3 regions of the Streptomyces sp. NPDC088915 genome follow, and region 2 is predicted to be linked to each of the others. Evidence: predicted binding sites of a transcription regulator. Region 2 holds the regulator's gene; each other region holds the start of a gene.

Region 1 (4,736 bases), on a different contig from region 2:
GGCAACCTGGCCGGCGCCGTCGGCGCCGCCGCCGCCCGCGCCGGCTTCCGCTCCTGCGTGTTCATCCCGCACGACCTGGAAGAGGGCAAGGTCGTCATGGCCGGCGTCTACGGCGGTGACCTCGTCGCCATCGAGGGCAACTACGACGACGTCAACCGCTTCTGCTCCGAGCTCATCGGCGACCCGCTCGGCGAGGGCTGGGGCTTCGTGAACGTCAACCTGCGCCCGTACTACGGCGAGGGCTCCAAGACGCTCGCGTACGAGATCTGCGAGCAGCTCGGCTGGGTCGTCCCCGACCAGATCGTCATCCCGATCGCCTCCGGCTCCCAGCTCACCAAGATCGACAAGGGCATCCAGGAGCTCATCAAGCTGGGCCTCGTCGAGGACAAGCCGTACAAGATCTTCGGCGCCCAGGCCGAGGGCTGCTCCCCGGTGTCGGTGGCCTTCAAGGAGGGCCACGACGTCGTGCGGCCCCAGAAGCCGAACACGATCGCCAAGTCGCTCGCGATCGGCAACCCGGCCGACGGCCCGTACGTCCTCGACATCGCCCGCCGCACCGGCGGCGCCGTGGAGGACGTGAACGACGAGCAGGTCGTCGACGCGATCAAGCTGCTCGCGCGGACCGAGGGCATCTTCGCCGAGACCGCGGGCGGCGTGACCGTCGGCGTCGCGCGCAAGCTCGTGGAGAACGGCCTGATCGACCCGGAGCTCACCACCGTCGTCATCAACACCGGCGACGGGCTCAAGACCCTGGACGCGGTGGCCGACACCTCTCGGGAGACCGTCACCATCCGCCCGAGCCTGGACGCGTTCCGCAACGCCGGCCTGGCCCACTGAACTCCTCCGGTCCCCCGAAAGGTTAAGAAGCCATGGCCGTGAACGTCCGCATCCCCACCATCCTCCGCACCTACACCGGCGGGCAGTCCGAGGTCCGGGCCGAGGGCACGACCCTCGCCGAGGTCATCGCGGACCTGGAGAAGAACCACACGGGCATCGCCGCCCGCGTCCTGGACGACCAGGGCAAGCTGCGCCGCTTCGTCAACGTCTACGTGAACGACGACGACGTGCGCTTCGAGCAGGGCCTGGAGACGGCCACCCCGGCCGGCTCGGGCGTCTCGATCATCCCGGCGGTCGCCGGCGGCTGCTGAGCCGCGTTTCCCGAGCGGTACCCGTTGTCCCGTCTTTCTTGAATTGCCCCTTCCGCGTCCATAAGCGGAAGGGGCAATTCTGCATGGTTGAGCGCGGTAGAGTTGGGGAAGCCCCCTCCGCTGCTCATGCCGGGCGCATATGAAAACGCGCCTCGACCTGACAAGAAGCAGTCAAACTGTGTGCGCGTTGTGCACCTTCTGCGCGCTTTGCCGGGCCCGACTTGCCCCGCGATTCAGGGGAATCTCCCCAGTTCTCCTTTCCGCGCTGCCCAGAATTCTCGCCCGATTGGCCTGTTGCAGAGGGCAGTTGGACAGATACATTCAGCGGCGGTCGACGCGTTCCGGCGCAGGGTCTGACCCGGGGTTCGTGAAGTGCGGCCCCGCGCAAGGGCCAGTAATAGGGGAGTTAGGCATGGCTCAGGGCACCGTCAAGTGGTTCAACGCGGAGAAGGGCTACGGCTTCATCGCGGTCGACGGTGGTGCGGATGTTTTCGTCCACTACAGCGCGATCCAGATGGATGGCTACCGCAGCCTCGAAGAGGGACAGCGAGTCGAGTTCGAGATCTCGCAGGGCCAGAAGGGTCCGCAGGCGGACATGGTCAAGCTCGCCGTCTGAGCGCGGCGCGATCGGCCACCGACGCAACGCCGTCGAGGGGCCCGCATCCCCCAGGGGAAGCGGGCCCCTCGCGCGTTCTCCGGGGCACCCCGACCCCTCCCCGACCCCTCCCCGGCCCCTCCCGAAACCCGAGAGTCGCTTGCGCCCTCCCGTCGCCCGACCGCCACCCCTCGTCGACGTTCCTTCGGAACGGCTTGCACTCTCATAGGGCGAGTGCTAATCATTGGCGTTAGCACTCTGAAGGTGAGAGTGCTACGAGGATCGGGCAGACGAGGCCGCCGGCCGGGTGGGGCAAGGAACCACGCGGAGCTGCGGAGGCCGTCCGTCGCGGGCGTCGGCGCGGTCCTGGAGCGTTATCCACCCCATGTCCGGGAGGACCACTTCACATGGCCAAGATCATCGCGTTCGACGAGGAGGCCCGGCGCGGTCTCGAGCGCGGCATGAACCAGCTCGCTGACGCCGTCAAGGTCACCCTCGGCCCCAAGGGCCGCAACGTCGTCCTCGAGAAGAAGTGGGGCGCCCCCACGATCACCAACGATGGTGTCTCCATCGCCAAGGAGATCGAGCTCGAGGACCCGTACGAGAAGATCGGCGCCGAGCTGGTCAAGGAAGTCGCCAAGAAGACGGACGACGTCGCCGGCGACGGCACGACCACCGCCACCGTCCTCGCCCAGGCGCTCGTCCGCGAGGGCCTCCGCAACGTCGCCGCCGGTGCCAACCCGATGGCCCTCAAGCGCGGCATCGAGAAGGCCGTCGAGGCCGTCTCCGGCGCCCTGCTCGAGCAGGCGAAGGACGTCGAGACCAAGGAGCAGATCGCCTCCACGGCCTCCATCTCCGCCGCCGACACCCAGATCGGCGAGCTCATCGCCGAGGCGATGGACAAGGTCGGCAAGGAAGGCGTCATCACCGTCGAGGAGTCCCAGACCTTCGGTCTGGAGCTGGAGCTCACCGAGGGCATGCGCTTCGACAAGGGCTACATCTCGGCGTACTTCGCCACCGACATGGAGCGCATGGAGGCGTCGCTCGACGACCCCTACCTCCTGATCGTCAACTCCAAGATCTCCTCCGTGAAGGACCTCCTCCCGCTCCTGGAGAAGGTCATGCAGTCGGGCAAGCCGCTGCTGATCATCGCCGAGGACGTCGAGGGCGAGGCCCTGTCGACCCTGGTCGTCAACAAGATCCGCGGCACCTTCAAGTCCGTCGCGGTCAAGGCCCCGGGCTTCGGCGACCGCCGCAAGGCCATGCTGAACGACATCGCCATCCTCACCGGCGGCACGGTCATCTCCGAGGAGGTCGGCCTCAAGCTGGAGAACGCGGGCCTCGACCTGCTGGGCCGCGCCCGCAAGGTCGTCATCACCAAGGACGAGACCACCATCGTCGACGGTGCCGGTGACAGCGAGCAGGTCGCCGGTCGCGTGAACCAGATCCGCGCCGAGATCGAGAACAGCGACTCGGACTACGACCGCGAGAAGCTCCAGGAGCGCCTCGCGAAGCTGGCCGGCGGCGTGGCCGTCATCAAGGCCGGTGCCGCGACCGAGGTCGAGCTCAAGGAGCGCAAGCACCGCATCGAGGACGCCGTCCGCAACGCGAAGGCGGCCGTCGAGGAGGGCATCGTCGCCGGCGGTGGCGTGGCCCTGCTCCAGGCGTCGACCGTCTTCGAGAAGTTGGAGGCCGACCTCTCCGGCGACGAGGCCACCGGTGCCGCGATCGTGAAGCTGGCCCTGGAGGCCCCGCTGAAGCAGATCGCCGTCAACGCCGGCCTCGAGGGCGGCGTCGTGGCGGAGAAGGTCCGCAACCTGCCCGTCGGCCACGGCCTGAACGCCGCGACCAACGAGTACGTCGACCTCATCGCCGAGGGCATCATCGACCCGGCGAAGGTGACGCGCTCCGCGCTGCAGAACGCCGCGTCGATCGCCGCGCTGTTCCTCACCACCGAGGCCGTCATCGCCGACAAGCCGGAGAAGGCCGCCGCGCCGGCCGGCGGCGGCATGCCGGGCGGTGACATGGACTTCTGATCCTCGGGGATCTCCGGATCCCGGGATCGGCGGTTCATCGCTGAACGCGAACGAGGGCGGCACCCCCACCGGGGGTGCCGCCCTCGGGCGTTGTTGCGCGCCCGTTCACGCCCTCCGCAGAGCACTCACGCCTTCCGGAAGAGCCCCGCCCACAGGAAGGACTCGCCGAAGGACGCCGAGTCGGCGGGCTCGTCGCGCATGCGCCGCAGCTCGACCTCCGCCAGGTCCGCGAAGACCGCGCGCAGGGAGTCGTCGGTGTAGGCGAGGCCGCCGTCGAGCCGACCGCGTCGGTAGAAGTCGGCGTCCGGCAGTTCGGATCCCATGCCGCCCTCCCCGGCGGCGAACGCGGTCAGGGAGAAGAGGCCGCCGGGTGCGAGGACCCGGTCGAGGAGCGCGAGGTGGCCGATACGGCGGTGCGGGGGCAGGTGGTGGAAGCAGCCGGAGTCGTGGACCAGGTCGTACGGCCCGTCCAGGACGCCCGGTGCGAAGGCGTCGCCGCACACGAACCGGACGCCGTCCGCGCCCGCCTCCCGGGCCCGTTCCCGCGCCCACCGGATCGCGGTGGGGGACAGGTCGACGGCGTCCACCTCGTACCCGAGCGAGGCGAGGTACAGGGCGTTCCGCCCGGGTCCGCAGCCGAGGTCGAGGACCCGGCCCCCGCCGCCCGGGAGCAGTCCCCGCCCGGCGTACGACACCAGGCTCTCGTCCGGCTTCGCGACGAAGAACGGCACGGGCCTGTCCCGGTCGGCGTAGAAGCCGTCCCACCACCCGGAGCCCCCGTCCGACCAGCGGTCGGCGGCGGGCGGGAACAGGTCGTCGAGCAGGGCCATGACGTCGTCGATCGTGCGGATGTGGCGGTTGGCGGTGTCCATGCGGCTCCCCTCCGAAGTCCCTCCATTCTAGGGAACGGGACGTCAAACCCCCAGATGAGAAGGGGTGTTGGGGGTTCGGGCGGGA
Region 2 (4,736 bases):
GCAGCGGGTGGGCGCCCGACTCGGGGCAGGCGAGGAAGGCGGTGCCGAGCTGGGCGGCGTCGGCCCCGGCCGCGAGGACGGCGGCGATCTGGGCGCCGCGCATGATCCCGCCGGCGGCGACGAGCGGGAGGCGGACGTTCTCGCGGACCTGGGTGACGAGGGCGAGCAGACCGGTGCCGGGCGTGCCGTCCTCGTCCGGGTCGTCGCGGTGGGTCCCCTGGTGCCCGCCGGCCTCGACGCCCTGGACGCAGACGGCGTCGGCCCCGGCGCGCTCGGCGGCCAGGGCCTCCTCGGCGGAGGTGACGGTGACGATCGTGTACGTACCGGCGCGGGCGAAGGCGGCGAGGGCCTCGGGCGCGGGGCAGCCGAAGGTGAAGGAGACGACGGGGACCGGGTCCTCCAGGAGGATGGCCAGCTTGGCGTCGTAGGCGTCGTCGCGGGAGTCGTCGGTCTCGCCGAGCGGGGTCCGGTACCAGTCGGCCTCCCCGGCGAGCTGGTGGCGGTAGACCTCGACGGCGGCCGGGTCGGCGGGCCGTCCGGTCTGCGGCATGAAGAGGTTGACGCCGAAGGGGCGTGCGGTGAGCCCGCGCACCTGCTTGATCTCCTGGTACAGCCCTCCGGCCGTCTTGTAGCCGCCGGCCAGGAAGCCGAGCGCCCCGGCCTCGCAGACGGCTCCGGCGAGCTCGGGACAGGAGGCGCCACCCGCCATGGGGGCCTGCACGATCGGGATCCGGGAGAGATCGTTCAGTGCGGTGGTGGACATATGGGCATCGTGTCATGCCACGGGGAGGGGTACGGAAAGGGGCGGTATCCACGGATGGATACCGCCCCTTTCCACACGTACGAGCCGGGCCTACCGCCCGTTGAACGCGTCCTTCAACCGCGAGAACAGCCCCTGCTGCCCCGGCTGACTGGGCTGACCCGGGGGACGACCCCCGGACCCCCGGCAGAGCGCCTACCGCCCGTTGAACGCGTCCTTCAAGCGCGAGAACAGCCCCTGCTGCCCCGGCTGGAACTGCCCCGTGGGCCGTTCCTCGCCGCGCAGCTTGGCGAGCTCGCGCAGGAGGCGCTCCTGCTCCGCGTCGAGCTTGCCCGGGGTCTGGACCTCGACGTGCACGATGAGGTCGCCGCGCCCGTTGCCGCGCAGGTGGGTGACGCCGCGCCCGTGGAGCGGGATCGACTGGCCGGACTGGGTGCCCGGACGGACGTCGATCTCCTCGATGCCGTCGAGGGTCTGCAACTGCACCTTGGTGCCGAGCGCGGCGGCCGTCATCGGAAGGGTGACCGTGCAGTGCAGGTCGTCGCCGCGCCGCTGGAACGTCTCGTGCGGGGTCTCGTGGATCTCGACGTACAGGTCGCCGGCGGGGCCGCCGCCGGGACCGACCTCGCCCTCGCCCGCGAGCTGGATGCGGGTGCCGTTGTCGACGCCGGCCGGGATCTTGACCGTGAGGGTGCGGCGGGAGCGGACCCGCCCGTCGCCCGCGCACTCGGGGCACGGGGTCGGGACGACGGTGCCGAAGCCCTGGCACTGCGGGCAGGGCCGGGAGGTCATGACCTGGCCCAGGAAGGACCGGGTGACCTGGGAGACCTCACCGCGGCCGCGGCACATGTCGCAGGTCTGCGCGGAGGTGCCGGGCGCGGCGCCCTCGCCGGAGCAGGTCGTGCAGACGACCGCCGTGTCGACCTGGATGTCCTTGGTGGTGCCGAAGGCCGCCTCGTCGAGGCTGATCTCCAGACGGATCATGGCGTCCTGGCCCCGGCGGGTGCGCGAGCGCGGGCCGCGCTGCGAGGCCGTGCCGAAGAAGGCGTCCATGATGTCGGAGAAGTTGCCGAAGCCGCCCGCTCCGAAGCCGCCCGCGCCGCCTCCGCCGGAGGCCGAGAGCGGGTCGCCGCCGAGGTCGTAGACCTGCTTCTTCTGCGGGTCCGAGAGGACCTCGTAGGCGGCGTTGATCTCCTTGAAGCGTTCCTGCGTCTTCGGATCGGGATTGACGTCCGGGTGCAGCTCGCGCGCGAGCCTCCGGAAGGCCTTCTTGATCTCGTCCTGGGACGCGTCGCGGCGTACGCCGAGTACGGCGTAGTAGTCCGTGGCCACTTACGACTCCGCCAGGATCTGTCCGACGTAACGTGCCACTGCGCGTACCGCTCCCATCGTTCCGGGGTAGTCCATGCGGGTCGGTCCGACCACGCCGAGTTTGGCGACTGCCTCGCCGCCCGAACCGTAGCCGACCGAGACGACGGACGTGGAGCTCAGCCCCTCGTGGGCGTTCTCGTGCCCGATCCGTACGGTCATGCCCGATTCCTTGGCCTCGCCGAGCAGCTTGAGGAGGACGACCTGCTCCTCCAGAGCCTCCAGGACGGGCCTGATCGTCAGGGGGAAGTCGTGTCCGAAGCGGGTGAGGTTGGCGGTGCCGCCGATCATCAGCCGCTCCTCGTGCTCCTCGACGAGGGATTCGAGGAGGGTCGCGAGCACGGTGGAGACCGTGGCGCGGTCCTCGGGCTCCTCGAAGGACTCGGGGAGGTCCTGCACCAGCTGCGGCACGTCGGCGAACCGGCGGCCGACGACCCGGCTGTTGAGCCGGGCCCGCAGGTCGGCGAGCGAGGTCTCGCCGAAGGGCGCGGGGCAGTCGATCACCCGCTGCTCGACCCGTCCGGTGTCCGTGATGAGGACGAGCATCAGGCGGGCCGGGGCCAGCGAGAGCAGTTCCACGTGCCGGACGGTCGAGCGGGTCAGCGAGGGGTACTGGACGACGGCGACCTGCCGGGTCAGCTGCGCGAGCAGCCGGACCGTGCGGCCGACGACGTCGTCCAGGTCGACGGCGCCGTCGAGGAAGTTGTGGATGGCCCGCCGCTCGGGCGTCGACAGCGGCTTGACCCCCGCGAGCCGGTCGACGAACAGCCGGTAGCCCTTGTCCGTCGGGATGCGGCCCGCGCTGGTGTGGGGCTGCGCGATGTAGCCCTCCTCCTCGAGCACGGCCATGTCGTTGCGCACGGTGGCGGGCGACACGCCGAGCTTGTGGCGCTCCGTGAGCGCCTTGGAGCCGACCGGCTCCTCCGTCCCGACATAGTCCTGGACGATGGCGCGCAGCACCTCGAGTCTGCGTTCGCTGAGCATCGTGCGCACCTCCAGCTGTCGTCGGTCGATCCGGTTGCTCCGCTTTTGGCACTCGCCCTGTCCGAGTGCCAGCGATCCCGGGCCAGTGTACGGCGGCACACGTCGCTCCTGGCAAGGAGGCGACGCCCCACCGGTTAGCGTCGCGGTATGGATGTCGACTGGGAAGCACAGGGTTGGGAGCGGCTCGCGGACGGGGTGGGCCGGCGCCGGCTGCCCGTCTGGGACGCCACGGTGGGGCTCGTCGTGGGCGAACGGGCGGTGCTGCTGTACGACACGGGGTCGTCCCTCGCGGAGGGCGCGAAGCTGCGGGCGGAGGTGGCGGAACTCACGGGCGGCCGGAGGGTGACGCACATCGCACTGGGCCATCCGCACTTCGACCACGTGTTCGGCACGGCGGCCTTCGCGGGCGCGGAGGTCTTCGGCGCGGTCGGCACGGAGGAGCTGCTCGCCCGGGAGCGGGACCGGGAGGCGCTGCGGGCGGACGCGGTGCGGCACGGCCTCGACCCGGCGGCGGCCGCGGAGGCGGTGGACGTGCTCGTGGCCCCGCGGCACATGGTCTCCGGCGAGTGGACGCTCGACCTGGGCGGCCGGCAGGTGCTCCTGGCGAACGTCGGCCCCGGGCACACGGGCCACGACCTGGTGCTCCTGGTGCCCGGTCCGCCGGAGGTGGTCTTCTGCGGGGACCTGGTGGAGGAGTCGGGCGAGCCGCAGGCGGGCCCGGACGCGATCCCGTCCCGCTGGCCGGACGCCCTGGACCGGCTCCTGTCGCTCGGCGGCGGGGACGCGGTGTACGTGCCGGGGCACGGGGCGGTGGTGGACGCCGCGTTCGTACGACGCCAGCGCGAGGAACTGGCGACGCGCTTCTCCGTCGCATAACGTCGCCCGGATGCGCGGCCAAGGCCCGGGCTTGACGCCTCCACGGCTGCATCTCCCGGGGGACGGCCCCCGGACCCCCGGCAGTGTCCCGACGCCGCTCCCCGGACAGGATTGAGCCCATGCGCAGCTACCAAACCGATCTGACACCCCCCTGGAAGCGCTCGGCGCCCGTCCCGGAGGTCCCGGCCGACCGGGACCTCGTCGTGGAGGAGGTGGCGACGGGCTTCTGCGGGGCGGTGATCCGCTGCGAGGCGGGCACGGTGACCCTGGAGGACCGCTTCGGCAAGCACCGGGTCTTCCCGCTGGAACCGCGCGGCTTCCTCCTGGAGGGGAAGGTCGTGACCCTGGTCCGCCCCTCGGCGGCCCCGGCCCGCCCGACCCGTACGGCCTCCGGCTCGGTCGCAGTGCCCGGCGCACGCGCGCGCGTGGCGCGGGCGGGCCGGATCTACGTCGAGGGCCGCCACGACGCGGAGCTGGTCGAGCGGGTCTGGGGCGACGACCTGCGGATCGAGGGCGTGGTCGTGGAGTACCTGGAGGGCGTCGACGACCTGCCGTCGATCGTCGCGGAGTTCGGCCCGGCGCCCGACGCGCGCCTCGGCGTCCTGGTGGACCACCTGGTCCCGGGCTCGAAGGAGTCCCGGATCGCCGCGCGGGTGACCTCCCCGGACGTCCTGGTCGTCGGCCACCCGTACATCGACGTCTGGGAGGCGGTGAAGCCGTCCTCGCTCGGCATCCCGGCCTGGCCGAC
Region 3 (4,736 bases), on a different contig from region 2:
TTCTGGGCCCTGGGGAGCCGTGGGCCCGCCGGATCCGGGCTCCGGGGAGAGCTGTGGGCCGGCCGGGGGACGGTGGGCCGGGTACGGCGGTGTCGCGGCCGGAAGGGACCGCCGCGCTGACAGGATGCGGCGCCATGCAGCTCGTACGACAAAAGGAACAAAAGATGAGAAAAGGCGTGCACCGCTCCCACCGGACGCTCGGAGCGGCGCTCGTCGTCGCCGCCCTCGCCTCCGTCGCCACGGCCTGCTCCGGCGCCGGCCCGGACCGCTCCGCACCGCCCTCTCCCGCCTCCGGCCAGCAGGCCCCGCGGCAGGGCCTCAAGCAGGCCCCGAAGCAGGCTCCGCAGCAGGCCCCGAAGCAGGGTGCCGCCGCCGCGCCCGAGTCGCAGGCGCAGAAGGCCGAGAAGCTCCGTCTCCGGAAGGCCGCCCGCGCGCTCGCCGCCAAGAAGTGGGGCCTCGCCGGGCCCCCGCTCGAAGCGCCCGCCCCGCCCGCCGTCAAGCCGAGGATCACCACCCGCAAGGGCTTCGAGACGAAGAGCGAGGGCATGCCGCCCGTCTTCACCACCGTGCCCACCAAGGAGAAGGTCGTCTTCCTGACGATCGACGACGGCTCGGAGAAGGACCCCGAGCTGCTGCGGATGATGAACGAGCTGGACGTCCCCTACAGCGCCTTCCTCAGCGACTACGTCGTCAGCGACGACTACGCCTACTTCGCCCGGATGCAGAAGTCGCGGAAGGGCGGGGTCGCGCTCCACAACCACACCCTCCACCACCGCTACCTGCCCGGACTCTCGTACGACCAGCAGAAGCGCGAGATCTGCGGCATGCAGGACGTCATCGAGAAGAAGTACGGCAAGCGGCCCGAACTCTTCCGCCCGCCGTACGGCAACTACAACGACGACACCCTGCGCGTGGCCAAGTCCTGCGGCATCAAGGCCGTCCCGCTGTGGGCCGCCGAGGCCTTCCCCGACCACATGGAGTGGCGCGAGTGGGACCGGGACCTGCACCCCGGCGACATCGTCCTCACCCACTTCCGGGGCGAGGAGGACTGGGAGGGCAGCATGGCCGACATGGTCCGCCGCGTGATGAACGTGATCACGGCCAAGGGCTACGCGGTCGCGAAGCTCGAGGACTACGTGTGAGACCCGGGAGGCGCGGGCGCCGGGCCGCCGCCGCCCTGGCCGTGGCCGGGGCGCTGCTCGCCCTCCCGGCCCTCACCGCCTGCGCTTCCCCGGACGGCCCGGTGGACCCGATCGAGCGGCTGGGCCGGAAGGCGGCGGAGGGGATGGGATCCCGGGCTTCGGCGCCGCCGGGGGAGCGGGAGCGGGTCGGACGGGCCACGGGGGAGCGGGAGCGGGTCGGACGGGCCGCGGTGGAGGGAAAGCCGGTCGAACGGGCGGGCGTACGGTCCGCGGACCGGGAGGGAAGGCGCTGCCGGAAGGCCCCGGAACCCCGCACGACCGCGCCCCCGGTCACGCCACGGAGCGATGAATTGGCACTCCGCTTGACCGAGTGCTAATCGCGGCCATAGTCTCGGCTCTGGCACTCCCCACCGGAGAGTGCCAACACAGCGACGGGCAGGTCCGGCACCCGCGACGACGGATCCACCTGGTTCGCCACCTCAGACAGTCAACCCCGTGATCTCCGAAGGGGGAGGTCGGATCGTGACGACCACCAGCTCCAAGGTTGCCATCAAGCCGCTCGAGGACCGCATCGTGGTCCAGCCGCTCGACGCCGAGCAGACCACCGCCTCTGGCCTGGTCATCCCGGACACCGCCAAGGAGAAGCCCCAGGAGGGCGTCGTCCTGGCCGTCGGCCCGGGCCGCTTCGAGAACGGCGAGCGCCTGCCGCTCGACGTCAAGACCGGCGATGTCGTGCTCTACAGCAAGTACGGCGGCACCGAGGTGAAGTACAACGGCGAGGAGTACCTCGTCCTCTCGGCCCGCGACGTGCTCGCGATCGTCGAGAAGTAAGTCACCCCGAGCCAGAGGCTCTGAACCGCGCCCCGAGGCCCCTTTCCCGGGCGCCCCGGGGCGCCGTTCGTTCCACCAGCAGATTCCGAGAGGGCTGAACCGCTCCCATGGCGAAGATCCTGAAGTTCGACGAAGACGCCCGTCGCGCCCTTGAGCGCGGCGTCAACAAGCTTGCCGACACGGTGAAGGTGACGATCGGCCCCAAGGGCCGCAACGTCGTCATCGACAAGAAGTTCGGCGCCCCCACCATCACCAACGACGGTGTCACGATCGCCCGCGAGGTCGAGATCGAGGACCCGTACGAGAACCTCGGCGCCCAGCTCGTGAAGGAGGTGGCGACCAAGACCAACGACATCGCGGGTGACGGCACCACCACCGCCACCGTGCTCGCCCAGGCCCTGGTCCGCGAGGGTCTGCGCAACGTCGCCGCCGGCGCCTCCCCGGCCGCCCTGAAGAAGGGCATCGACGCCGCCGTCAAGGCCGTGTCCGAGGAGCTCCTCGCGACCGCGCGCCCGATCGACGACAAGTCCGACATCGCCGCCGTCGCCGCGCTCTCCGCGCAGGACCAGCAGGTCGGCGAGCTCATCGCCGAGGCGATGGACAAGGTCGGCAAGGACGGCGTCATCACCGTCGAGGAGTCCAACACCTTCGGCCTGGAGCTCGACTTCACCGAGGGCATGGCCTTCGACAAGGGCTACCTGTCCCCGTACATGGTGACCGACCAGGAGCGCATGGAGGCCGTCCTCGACGACCCGTACATCCTGATCAACCAGGGCAAGATCTCCTCGATCCAGGACCTGCTCCCGATCCTGGAGAAGGTCATCCAGGCCGGCGCCGGCAAGCCGCTCCTGATCATCGCCGAGGACGTCGAGGGCGAGGCCCTGTCGACCCTGGTCGTGAACAAGATCCGCGGCACCTTCAACGCGGTGGCCGTCAAGGCCCCCGGCTTCGGCGACCGCCGCAAGGCCATGCTCGGCGACATCGCCACCCTCACCGGTGCCACCGTCATCGCCGAGGAGGTCGGCCTCAAGCTCGACCAGGCCGGTCTGGACGTGCTCGGCACCGCCCGCCGCGTCACCATCACCAAGGACGACACCACCATCGTCGACGGTGGCGGCGACTCGTCCGAGGTGCAGGGCCGCGTCAACCAGATCAAGGCCGAGATCGAGTCCACCGACTCCGACTGGGACCGCGAGAAGCTCCAGGAGCGCCTCGCGAAGCTGGCCGGCGGCGTGTGCGTGATCAAGGTCGGCGCCGCCACCGAGGTGGAGCTGAAGGAGAAGAAGCACCGTCTGGAGGACGCCATCTCCGCGACCCGCGCCGCGGTCGAGGAGGGCATCGTCTCCGGTGGCGGCTCCGCGCTCGTCCACGCCGTCAAGGTCCTGGAGGGCAACCTCGACAAGACCGGCGACGAGGCCACGGGTGTCGCGGTCGTCCGCCGCGCCGCCGTCGAGCCGCTGCGCTGGATCGCCGAGAACGCGGGCCTGGAGGGCTACGTCATCACCTCGAAGGTGGCGGAGCTCGACAAGGGCCAGGGCTTCAACGCCGCGACCGGCGAGTACGGCGACCTGGTCAAGGCCGGCGTCATCGACCCGGTGAAGGTGACGCGCTCCGCCCTGGAGAACGCCGCCTCGATCGCCTCCCTCCTCCTCACCACCGAGACCCTCGTGGTGGAGAAGAAGGAAGAGGAGCCGGCGGACCACGGCCACGGCCACGGTCACGGCCACTCGCACTGAGGCGCGTAGCCGACCGCTGAGGCCCGGTGCCCCCGTCGCGGGGGCACCGGGCCTCAGCGCGTCTCTACTCCTCCACCGCTCCGAGCCGCTCCATCAGCCCGAGCATGTCGTACTGCCACCAGTCCTCGACGACCTTGCCGTCGTCCCGGAAGCGCTGGATCAGCGTGCCGGTCATCCGGACGTCGATGCCGGTGGGCTGGAGGCCCATGAAGTCGCCGGTGTGGGTGGCGTCGCAGGTCCAGCGGGTGCAGACGCGGTCGCCCTCGGCGATCTGGTCCTCGACGGTGAAGGCGAAGTCGAACCCCTGCCGCCACATCTCGATCCCGCGGCGGACCGCGTCCATGCCGAGGGAGTCCTGCACGTCGGAGGGGTCGTGGCTGTGGCACCCCTCGGCGATCACCTCGTCCAGCGGCGGAAGCTCCCCCGGCGTGCCGATCAGCTCCAGGAACCGGCGCGCGGCGGCCTTGCACATCTGCTCGTCCCGCACGACGTCCAAGTCCGTGAAGGTCGGCATCCCGTCACAGAGCGCGACCATCTCGTGGAAGAGCCGGTCGGTCTCGGGGAGGTGGGAGTTCCGCATCGCCACGTCGTACGAGGGGAACTCGACGATCTCCACGAAGTGCGACCCGTCGGACCGGTCCTTCCCGAGGACGCTGTGGGTGGCCGTCCGCTTCCCCTCGGTCTGCTCGGCCCACTGGTCCATGAGCCGGTTCATCTCGTCGAAGCGGCTCGTCCTGCAGTCGATGATCTGCACGAAGGTCATGACGCCTCCCGGGGCGGCAGGGACGTCTCCATTCTAGGTTCGGGGGGCGCGGGGCGCCCTGGCACGATGGGGCCCATGAAGCGGGGGATCGATGTCGACAACGAGGCGGGCGTCGTCGTCATCGGCGACGGCAACACGGTCGGGTTCGGTACGGGGACGGGGACGGCGGTCCGTTCGGCGTACCGGGAGCAGGTCCGCCGGATCGCCCCGCCGGAACTCGTGGGCCGTGAGGAGGAGTTGGCGGAACTGGCGGAGTTCTGCCGC

Evidence for each region. The regulator HrcA, encoded in region 2, represses chaperone genes, less so after heat shock. The targets are predictions, from matches to a motif close to TTNGCACTCNGNNNNNCNGAGTGCNAA.
Region 1: a site for HrcA is predicted at 1,958-1,984, ahead of groL (chaperonin GroEL). Genes of this name have one in related genera too.
Region 3: a site for HrcA is predicted at 1,493-1,519, ahead of groES (co-chaperone GroES). Genes of this name have one in related genera too.

The regions. Positions count from the first base shown of each region.
Region 1 covers NZ_JBIVIR010000007.1:154,992-159,727, forward strand. The annotation lists gene thrC (threonine synthase) at 1-837, shown strand, start outside; gene ACIP5O_RS15180 (MoaD/ThiS family protein) at 870-1,148, shown strand; gene ACIP5O_RS15185 (cold-shock protein) at 1,561-1,764, shown strand; gene groL (chaperonin GroEL) at 2,151-3,779, shown strand; gene ACIP5O_RS15195 (class I SAM-dependent methyltransferase) at 3,905-4,651, opposite strand.
Region 2 covers NZ_JBIVIR010000002.1:503,079-507,814, reverse strand. The annotation lists gene ACIP5O_RS05820 (nitronate monooxygenase) at 1-763, opposite strand, end outside; gene dnaJ (molecular chaperone DnaJ) at 956-2,092, opposite strand; gene hrcA (heat-inducible transcriptional repressor HrcA) at 2,093-3,112, opposite strand; gene ACIP5O_RS05805 (MBL fold metallo-hydrolase) at 3,260-3,988, shown strand; gene ACIP5O_RS05800 (DUF3097 domain-containing protein) at 4,108-4,736, shown strand, end outside.
Region 3 covers NZ_JBIVIR010000006.1:106,385-111,120, forward strand. The annotation lists gene ACIP5O_RS13025 (SAM-dependent methyltransferase) at 1-1, opposite strand, end outside; gene ACIP5O_RS13030 (polysaccharide deacetylase family protein) at 165-1,142, shown strand; gene groES (co-chaperone GroES) at 1,665-1,973, shown strand; gene groL (chaperonin GroEL) at 2,081-3,709, shown strand; gene ACIP5O_RS13045 (ester cyclase) at 3,774-4,472, opposite strand; gene ACIP5O_RS13050 (hypothetical protein) at 4,548-4,736, shown strand, end outside.